DNA from 4 places in the Marinobacter nauticus ATCC 49840 genome. Region 1 is predicted to be linked to each of the others. Evidence: predicted binding sites of a transcription regulator. Region 1 holds the regulator's gene; each other region holds the start of a gene.
What was found. Region 1 encodes FliA, which starts transcription of late flagellar genes. Its sites were predicted from a motif close to CTAAAGTTTNNNNNNNNNNNGCCGNTAA; they were not measured.
Positions count from the first base shown of each region.

Region 2: MARHY_RS13045 (methyl-accepting chemotaxis protein) is a predicted target of FliA. The motif match lies at 1,299-1,326, and genes of this name have one in related genera.
Region 3: MARHY_RS08780 (methyl-accepting chemotaxis protein) is a predicted target of FliA. The motif match lies at 1,269-1,296, and genes of this name have one in related genera.
Region 4: MARHY_RS11550 (flagellar protein MotY) is a predicted target of FliA. The motif match lies at 991-1,018, and genes of this name have one in related genera.

Region 1 covers NC_017067.1:1,378,498-1,380,699, reverse strand. Annotated here, with positions in the region: gene MARHY_RS06355 (protein phosphatase CheZ) at 1-229, opposite strand, end outside; gene cheY (chemotaxis response regulator CheY) at 251-634, opposite strand; gene MARHY_RS06345 (RNA polymerase sigma factor FliA) at 795-1,538, opposite strand; gene MARHY_RS06340 (MinD/ParA family protein) at 1,571-2,202, opposite strand, start outside.
Region 2 covers NC_017067.1:2,813,846-2,816,047, forward strand. Annotated here, with positions in the region: gene MARHY_RS13045 (methyl-accepting chemotaxis protein) at 1-1,163, opposite strand, end outside; gene MARHY_RS13050 (PhoX family protein) at 1,401-2,202, opposite strand, start outside.
Region 3 covers NC_017067.1:1,899,657-1,901,858, reverse strand. Annotated here, with positions in the region: gene MARHY_RS08780 (methyl-accepting chemotaxis protein) at 1-1,200, opposite strand, end outside; gene MARHY_RS08775 (bifunctional GNAT family N-acetyltransferase/carbon-nitrogen hydrolase family protein) at 1,357-2,202, shown strand, end outside.
Region 4 covers NC_017067.1:2,476,086-2,478,287, reverse strand. Annotated here, with positions in the region: gene pyrC (dihydroorotase) at 1-901, opposite strand, end outside; gene MARHY_RS11550 (flagellar protein MotY) at 1,060-1,989, shown strand; gene MARHY_RS11545 (histone deacetylase family protein) at 2,012-2,202, opposite strand, start outside.

The DNA.
Region 1 (2,202 bases):
TACGCGGGTCTATCTGGAAGTTCCGGATTGCCTCATGGAGGCTGCGGGTCAGTCGCCCCACTTCCCGATACAGACTCTGATCGCGAACCTCGCTCAGTTCATTGATCAGGGTCATCGCCTTGGCATAATTCCCGGCGTTTACATTCTCGGCCAGGTCGGAGGCCTGCTTTTGAAGCTTCTCCGCCACCTCCGGATCAAGGCCCTGATGGTTCTGTTTGGTATCACTCATGGCGAGCCATCCGACCTCTGGTTACTGGATTCGTTCGAAGATTTTCTCGATCTTTTCCTTCAGCACGGCTGCCGTGAAAGGCTTGACCACATACCCGTTCACCCCGGCCTGAGCCGCCGCCACGATCTGGTCCCGCTTGGCCTCCGCCGTTACCATCAGAACCGGCAGGTTCTTCAGATTTTCATCAGCACGGACAGCCTTCAGAAGGTCAAAGCCCGACATGCCGGGCATGTTCCAGTCAGTCACCAGGAAGTCATACTTGCCGCTTCGGAGCATGGGCAACGCGGTGTTGCCATCGTCCGCTTCATCCGTATTGGTGAAGCCGAGATCTCGCAGCAGGTTTTTGATGATGCGTCGCATTGTGGAGAAGTCATCCACAATGAGAATTTTCATGTTCTTGTCCAATGGGACCTCCAGTCAGTAACACCCGGAATTCATTCAGCCTTTTGGAAGTCTAGCAGGCTGCTACCTTAAGCGCTTATTGTGTGGTGTTTGCGCACGTTGTAAAGCATCGTTTACCAAAAGCTACACAGCTTGCTGAAAGCGAAACACAGCACCTGGCCGATCAGTCGTTGTCACCATCCCGCCACTCGGCCAGCCGGCTGCGAAGTCTCAACGCCGCCTGGCTGTGAATCTGGCTTACCCGGCTCTCACTGACCCCAAGCACCGCACCGATTTCCTTGAGGTTGAGCTCCTCCTGGTAATACAGGCTCAATACCAGTTTTTCACGCTCAGGCAACTGCTCAATGGCGTCTGCTAGACTGCGCTGGAAAGCGCCTGAAGCAATACCGTCCAGCGGATTATCACTCGCTTCTGCTTCTTCTATCGGCAGCTCGCCGGATTCATTGAGCTCATCAAGACTAAAAAGTCTACCGCTGTTCGCGTCGGCAAGTGAGGCATGATACTCGTCCAGACCAATGCCAAGCTCTTCAGCTACTTCGGCATCCTGGGCCTCGCGCCCGGTACGATCTTCCACTTGTTTGATAGCACTGGCGATTCGCCGGGCGTTGCGATGCACTGAGCGGGGCACCCAGTCGCCCTTGCGGATCTCATCCACCATGGCACCGCGGATGCGAATCCCTGCGTAGGTTTCAAAGGTGGCACCTTTGCCGGAAGAATAGCGCTGCGCGGCCTCCAGCAGGCCAATCATACCGGCCTGCATAAGGTCTTCCAGCTGCACTGATGGCGGCAGCCGGGCCATGAGATGAAGGGCGATTTTCTTGACCAGCGGCGCATGCTCTTCAATCAGGGCTGAAGGGCTCCTGGCGCCGGCCTGATGGTAAATTCCCAGATGTTTCGCCAATGTCATGTATCCGGTTTTCTTGTAGGACTGGATTCAGATCAGACTTCGACGAGCCGCTCCACGAAGAATTCGAGATGCCCCCTGGGAGAGGACGGCAAAGGCCAGCTATCCACTTTTTCGGCCAGAGCCCGGATAGCCAGCGAGGCTTTCGCCCTCGGATAGGCATCCAATACCGCTTTCTGTCTTTGGACGGCTTTCTTGACGGCCTCGTCGTAAGGCACGATACCTACATATTGTAGTGCCACATCCAGAAAACGCTCGGTGACCCGGGTCAGTTTTTCAAACAGATGGCGGCCTTCCTGCTCATTGCGGACCTGGTTTGCCAGGATACGGAAGCGGTTCGTGCCATAATCCCGGTTCATCAGCTTGATCAGCGCGTAGGCATCGGTAATGGAGGTAGGTTCGTCGCAGACCACCAGCAGAAGTTCCTGCGATGCCCTGAGGAAGCTGACCACCGATTCAGAAATACCTGCGGCGGTATCCACAATCAGAACGTCAATCTGATCGCCCAGCTCACTGAAAGCGTTGATCAGGCCGGCATGTTCCATGGCGCTGAGCTGGGTCATACGCTGGGTGCCGGAGGAAGCCGGTACAATCTTGATACCACCAGGACCATTCACCAGCACGTCTTTGAGATCACAATCGCCGCTGAGTACGTCTTGCAGATTTC
Region 2 (2,202 bases), 1.4 Mb from region 1:
CCTTCCAGTGCTTTCTCATAAAACGGCCGGTGGTAGCTTTCGCTGCTGTTCAGCGCAAAGGCAGCATTCGCCTTCTCCGCCAGCTCCATCAACGTGGAAGCCTGGTCCGCCAGCGATGCCACACTGGTATCACTTTCGGATATATGGTCACGGACAGACTCAATAGCCGAAAACACCTGGGCCAGACTCTGCTCGTTGTTCTGGTCGATCTCGGCAATACGGGCAACCTGCTGCTGAACCCGGTCGGATTGATCCCGAATCTGATCCAGCTGGCCGCCAACGCTCTCTACAGATGCCAGCCCGTCTTCCACGGTTTTCGCCAGAGATTCAATGCGGGACACAATCTTGGTTGTGTCATTCTGGATTTCGTCGAGGGTGTCTGCCACTTCACTGGTGGCCTGGGCAGTGCGCCCGGCCAACTGCCGGACTTCATCAGCCACCACCGCAAACCCGCGGCCCTGTTCACCGGCGCGGGCCGCCTCAATGGCGGCATTCAGTGCCAAAAGATTAGTCTGCTCGGCGATACCCTGAATGGTGGACGTCACGCCCTGGATCTTGCCGGATTTTTCGTGCAGGGCCTGAATCAACCTGAGGTTCTCTTCCGACTGTTGATGCACCAAGCGCACATTTTCAATGGCCGACACCAATGACTGACGCCCCTCCACGCTGACTTCGCGATTCTGCAATGCCATGGTGGCGGCGTTGGTGGCCTGTTCCGATGATTCCCGAACCGATTCCGTGATCTGGCCGGCGTAGTCGGCCATCTGAGCGGTTTCTTCAACCTGTCGGTCCAGGCGCTGCTTCACCTGATCCGCCGCAAACGAGACTTCGGCGGCCGAGATGGCATTCTTGTCGGCACTGGCCGAGAGGGTTTCAACCAGGGCCTTGCCCGCACGGGCATCCGCCAGAAGCTGCGCACACTGAGCCCGCAAGGGATGATTGTCAGCCAGGGAGCCATCATTCAGGTCGTTGATTCCACGCTCTATTGGTTCAAGCACCCGTAAAACCAGATAGCAAGCCGCAGCAGCAAGGCCCACAAGGAGCCCGATTAACAGAGAGGCGGCATCGAGCCCCATCAACGGAGCCACCAGAATGCAGGCAATACCGAGCGCAACAGCAATGCCCACCCCCCATAAAATTGCAGTGCGATCGAGTAAACCCATGGTGCCCTCATCTTTGTCATTGCTAACGCAAGCATGTTGTTATTGCAGGCCATCCCTGAGGTTAAAGAAATGATATAGGTTAATAACTCCTACTTTAGTGGACTAAAGATACCACTATTGCAGGGCCCAAGGAGTTTATCGGCATCTGGAAGGAAATCTGAAATACAGAAGAGAAAAGCCCGGGCGGAACGAGTCCGCCCGGGCTTTTTGGCAGAGCCTGACAACCGTTATGACTGATCAGGCACCGATAACGCCGCTGTCATCGCGGGTAACGATAACCGTTGCATCACGCGGACGCGGATCGTTGGCATCCGGCCAGTTTGCTTCCGGGTGCTGGATATTGACGAACATGGTCTTCACATCCGGTGTGGAGACAACGCCTGTAACCTCACAGCCAACCGGCCCAACGAAGAAACGCTTGATCTCGCGGGTTTCCGGGTTGGCCGCCAGCATCATGTTGTTCTGATAAGGTGCTGCATCGGAGCCGTCGGTCTGAATCCAGAGGCGGCCGTTATAATCGAACCAGAGGCCATCCGGACTGTTGAAGATGTTGTCATCAGTCAGAGATACGATAACCTGGTCGTCAACCACGGTTTCCGTGCCCTGCTCACCGGCGAACACGAAGATATCCCAGTCAAAGCTGGTCGCAGTGTGGTCGTTGCCGTCTTCGCTCCAGCGAATAATATGACCGGTCCGGTTGTTGGCATTCGGATTTGCCGCGTTAACCTGCTCCTCCGTCCGGCGGGAGTTATTGGTCAGCGTAAAGTAAACCTGACCGGAATTCGGATCTACAGCCCCCCACTCCGGGCGATCCATCGGGGTCGCACCTGCGATGTCGGCAGCCAGGCGAGTGTTCAACAAAACATCAGCCTGATTCTCAAAACCGTCAAACTGAACGTTGCCAACCATTTCGCCCTGGGCCGCAGCCACTTTGGCAGCAAAATCCGCATCGTTCAGATCCAGCGCCAGCCAGTTCCCCGAGCCATCGTCATTAAAGCGAGCCACGTAGAGCGTGCCCTCGTCCAGAAGGTAGCCGCCG
Region 3 (2,202 bases), 520 kb from region 1:
ACCCGCCGCCGCGGACATTTCGTTAATTGCCGTCGCGATCATATCGATCTCATGCTGCTGGTTTTCAACACTGGAGCGACTGTCACTGGACGTCTGTCGGAGCGACTTTACGTTCTCCTCCAGTTCGTCGCTGCCCTCTTTTACTTCTTTTACAACCTGCTGGATGTTCTCAACAAAGCTATTAAAGCTGCGCGCCAACTGCCCAAACTCATCAGACGCAGAGTCATCAAGACGCTTGGTAAGATCCGCATCTCCGGAGGCGATGCGAGACATGGCGCCATTAAGCCTGCGAACCGGCGCAAGAAGGAAGCTAATCGCAAAGTAGAGCAAGACAAGCGCAACAATCAGCCCTACCCCGGCGATGATCAGGCCCATAGTCCGAGCCTCCACGATGGGAGCACTGATCAGGTTTTCATTCACGAACGTAGCCAGGTACCAGTCCACGGCCCGGGCTTCGCTGATGGGGTGAAAGCTGACACTCCACTCGGCACCCTCGCTCTCAAATCCCTGCAGAGAACCGTCCAGTACCGGCTGCTGACCGATCATGCCGCTGATGTTCTTGCCAACAATCTCGCTGTTGGGGTGAAACAGGACCGTGCCGGAATTGTTGATTAACGCCGCATAGCCCGTCTCTGCCAGGGTAATCGTCGATAGCATCTGATCGATTGTGTTGAGACTGATATCCATACCGGCCACGCCAACATAATTGCCTCGCTTGATTGGCGCCATGGCGGAAATAATGGTCTCGTCCGAGGTTGCATCCAGGTATGGATCGGTAAACGACGCCTGCCCCAAACGCTGGGCTTTCTGGTACCAGGGGCGTACCCGGGGGTCATAATCGGGTGGAAGCGTGGCCTCTACTTCGGCACTTCGCATCAGCATGCGGCCATCTTCGGTGCCGGCGTACACGTCCTTGATGTTGCCACCTTCGGTCATGGCTTCCATAAGAACGCGGGCGTTATCGTCGTTGCGAGTCCGTTCCAGCGCCTTCGCCGTCGCTTCCGCCATATCCAGGCGCGTATTGAGCCAATCAGCAATGCTCGACGTACTCTGGGCCACCGCATCGCTCATCAGCGCGCTAACGTAGCGATCGGTCGTTGAGCGGAGCCGAATATCGTTGGAAATTGTCAGGGCGCCCATAATCAACACGATCAGGGAGCCAATTGCGATCAGCAATTTCTGGGCGAATGATAGGTTCAAGCTGACGGCCTCCAATCAGGGTCAAAAACAAATTGCATTTATCATTTAGTGTAGTCGAAACATACTTACTAACGGCAGATCCTGCGAAGTCTTGAACACTCTTTGCTAGAATGCTGAGATCACAGCACATTCGCCAGACACGACAGGGAGAACCCTATGGCCCATGAAGAGCTCCACCTGAATCTGCGTAACCTGACCCTTGATGACTACGGCCAGTTGCAAGAGTTGATGGATCGGGTTTACGACGACATTGGTGGCGCGTGGCCAAAAGAAACCATCAAGGCTCTGGTAGAACAATTCCCAGATGGCCAGATCTGTATCGAAGACAACGGCCAGTTGGTGGCGGTGGCGCTCACGGTATGCGTGAAATACGAAAGATTCAGCAACCCTCACGCCTACGACGACCTGATTCTGCGTAACGAAAAAATCTGGCACAACCCCAACGGCGATTCGCTTTACGGCCTGGATGTGTTTATAGACCCCGAATACCGGGGCTATCGACTGGGGCGTCGCTTGTATGAAGCACGAAAAGAGCTCTGTCGTTCCATGAACCTGCGGGCCATCCTCGCCGGCGGGCGGATTCCCAGCTACTTCAAGTACGCCGAGCAATACACTCCGGAAGAATACATTCAGCGCGTTGATCGCAAGGAAATCTACGACCCGATCCTGACGTTCCAGCTTTCCAACGATTTCCAGGTTACCCGGCTGATGCACAAATACCTGCCGGAAGACCAGAAATCCCTCGGATATGCGACGTTGCTGGAGTGGAGAAACATTCTCTATACGCCTCCCTCATCGGTACTCAACGTCAAAAAAACCCAGGTGCGCATGGGGGCGGTGCAGTGGCAGATGCGGGAATTCACCTCGGTGGAGGAGGTGCTCAAGCAGGTTGAGTACTTCGTGGACGCACTGTCGGATTATAAAAGCGACTTTGCCCTGTTCCCGGAATTTTTCAACGCGCCGCTGATGGGGCTGACCGACCAGATGGATCAGACCCGTGCC
Region 4 (2,202 bases), 1.1 Mb from region 1:
CATAGAAATCGGCGCCGTTGAAGCTGGCAAAGGCTTCCAGCTTGTCCAGAATGCCCAGTTCCTCGAAGATATCGGCATACAGGCCGATGGCGCCGTAGGCGGAGTAACAGCCAGCACAGCCGCAGGCGGCTTCCTTCTTGTCTTTCGCGTGTGGGGCAGAATCCGTGCCCAGGAAGAAGCGGGGATCGCCGCTGGCCACGACCTCTCTTAGCGCTTCCTGATGCTTGTTGCGCTTGAGGATGGGCAGGCAGTAAAGGTGTGGGCGAATACCGCCGACCAGCATGTGATTGCGGTTATACATCAGATGCTGCGGTGTGAGAGTTGCCCCTAGGTTATTGCCCTGATGGTTACGGACAAACTCGGCCGAATCGGCAGTGGTGATATGCTCAAGAACCACCCGGAGCGACGGGAACGCAGTCAGCGTTGGTGCCAGAACCCGCTCCAGAAACACCTTTTCCCGATCGAAAATATCGATGTCGCTGTCGGTCACCTCGCCGTGTACCAGCAACAGCATGCCGCAATCCGCCATCGCCTCCAGCACCGGGTAGATATTGCGAATGTCCGTTACGCCGGAGGCAGAGTTGGTGGTGGCGCCAGCCGGGTACAGTTTCGCTGCCACTACGCCGGCGGCTTTGGCTTCACGAATGGTCTCGGCGGTGGTGCTCTCGGTCAGATACAGGGTCATCAGGGGCTGGAAGTCCGTTCCCCGGGCCGCGGCCAGAATGCGATCCCTGTATGCCATGGCTGCGCTGGCATCGGTTACCGGCGGTACCAGGTTAGGCATGATGATAGCGCGGCCGAAGCAGGCGGCGGTGGCGGGCACCACATCGTTCAGAATGTCGCCGTCGCGCACGTGCAGGTGCCAGTCGTCCGGGCGTGTGATGGTTATCTGTCGGGTCATGAGAAGGTATCCGAAAGCGAGCGCAAAATTTCGCGGATTATATCAGAAGCGAAAAGCAGATGTTTTTAACCTGTTCGTAAGTTATCCGGCTCAAGTTCCCGGTCGGGTCGCCGTTAACCGGTTAGTTCACTGGTTTAAAGGCTCCACGGGGCATTCCTATGGTTTCACCCAATTGGTTCTTCAGGCAGAGCAGATTGCTGAAATTGCTGGCGACGGCAGGGTTAATGTCATTGCCCTCTGCGCCTGTGCTGTCATCCAGTTATGGTGCCGGTATTGAAAACAGCCAGTGGTATCTCTCCGAGTCGGTCTTTGAGTGTTCCCTTGTCCATGAGGTCCCTGGCTTTGGCCGCGCCGTGCTCAGGCACCGGGCAGGGGAAGACCTGCGTTTCTATCTCGAATCGGATCTCAGTGTGATGCGCCCCGGCCAGGGCCAGTTAGTGGTCGAAGCTCCGCCCTGGCGGCCAGGAGTTCCACCGAGCCCCATTGGTGCTGTGCAGGTAACGGATAGTCCCCGCTCGGTGAACCTGGGGAATCGGGAAGCGGTGTTGATTGCCCAGGGGTTGTCCCGAGGTATGCAGCCGACAGTAACCCGAGCCGCGGTATACAGCGGCCAGCCCGTGCGGGTGCAGTTGTCGAATGTGAATTTTTCCGGCCCGTACGCCGGCTATCGTGAATGCGTTGCCAGTCTGCTGCCGGTTAACTTCGACCAGGTTCGGCGCAGCCGGGTTCCGTTTGCCAGCGGGAGTACCAGCCTGTCACAGGCAGACATGAACTTGCTCGACAATATTGTGACCTACGTGATGGCCGACAGCACGGTAGAAAGAATCTTCGTGGACGGCCATTCCGACAGTATTGGTAGCCGGATTGATAACCGCGCGCTGTCGGAGGAAAGAGCCAACGTGGTGGCCGAGTATCTCAAATCCAGGGGAATTGATGAGACTATGCTGACGGTCCGGGCCCACGGTGATCAGTATCCGGTTTCCCGCCAGCCGGCTGATAACCGCCGCACCACCATTCGTTTGCAACGCCAGGGTGAGCGCCCGGAACTGCTGCAGGCTAACGGTATGGGAAGCGAGTTTTCGGGATAGCCGGAACACGCCATCCCGAGTTTCAATACACTGCGTTCAGGACTTCCAGGTGCGCGGCCACACCCTCTGCCAGGGCTTTCAGGTGATACCCGCCTTCCAGCGTGGAGATGATGCGGTCGTTGGAGTGGTCATTGGCGACACTCACCAGCATTTCCGTTAACCAGCGATAATCCTCGGTTTCCAGATTCAGCTCCGCCATGGGGTCCAGCCGAT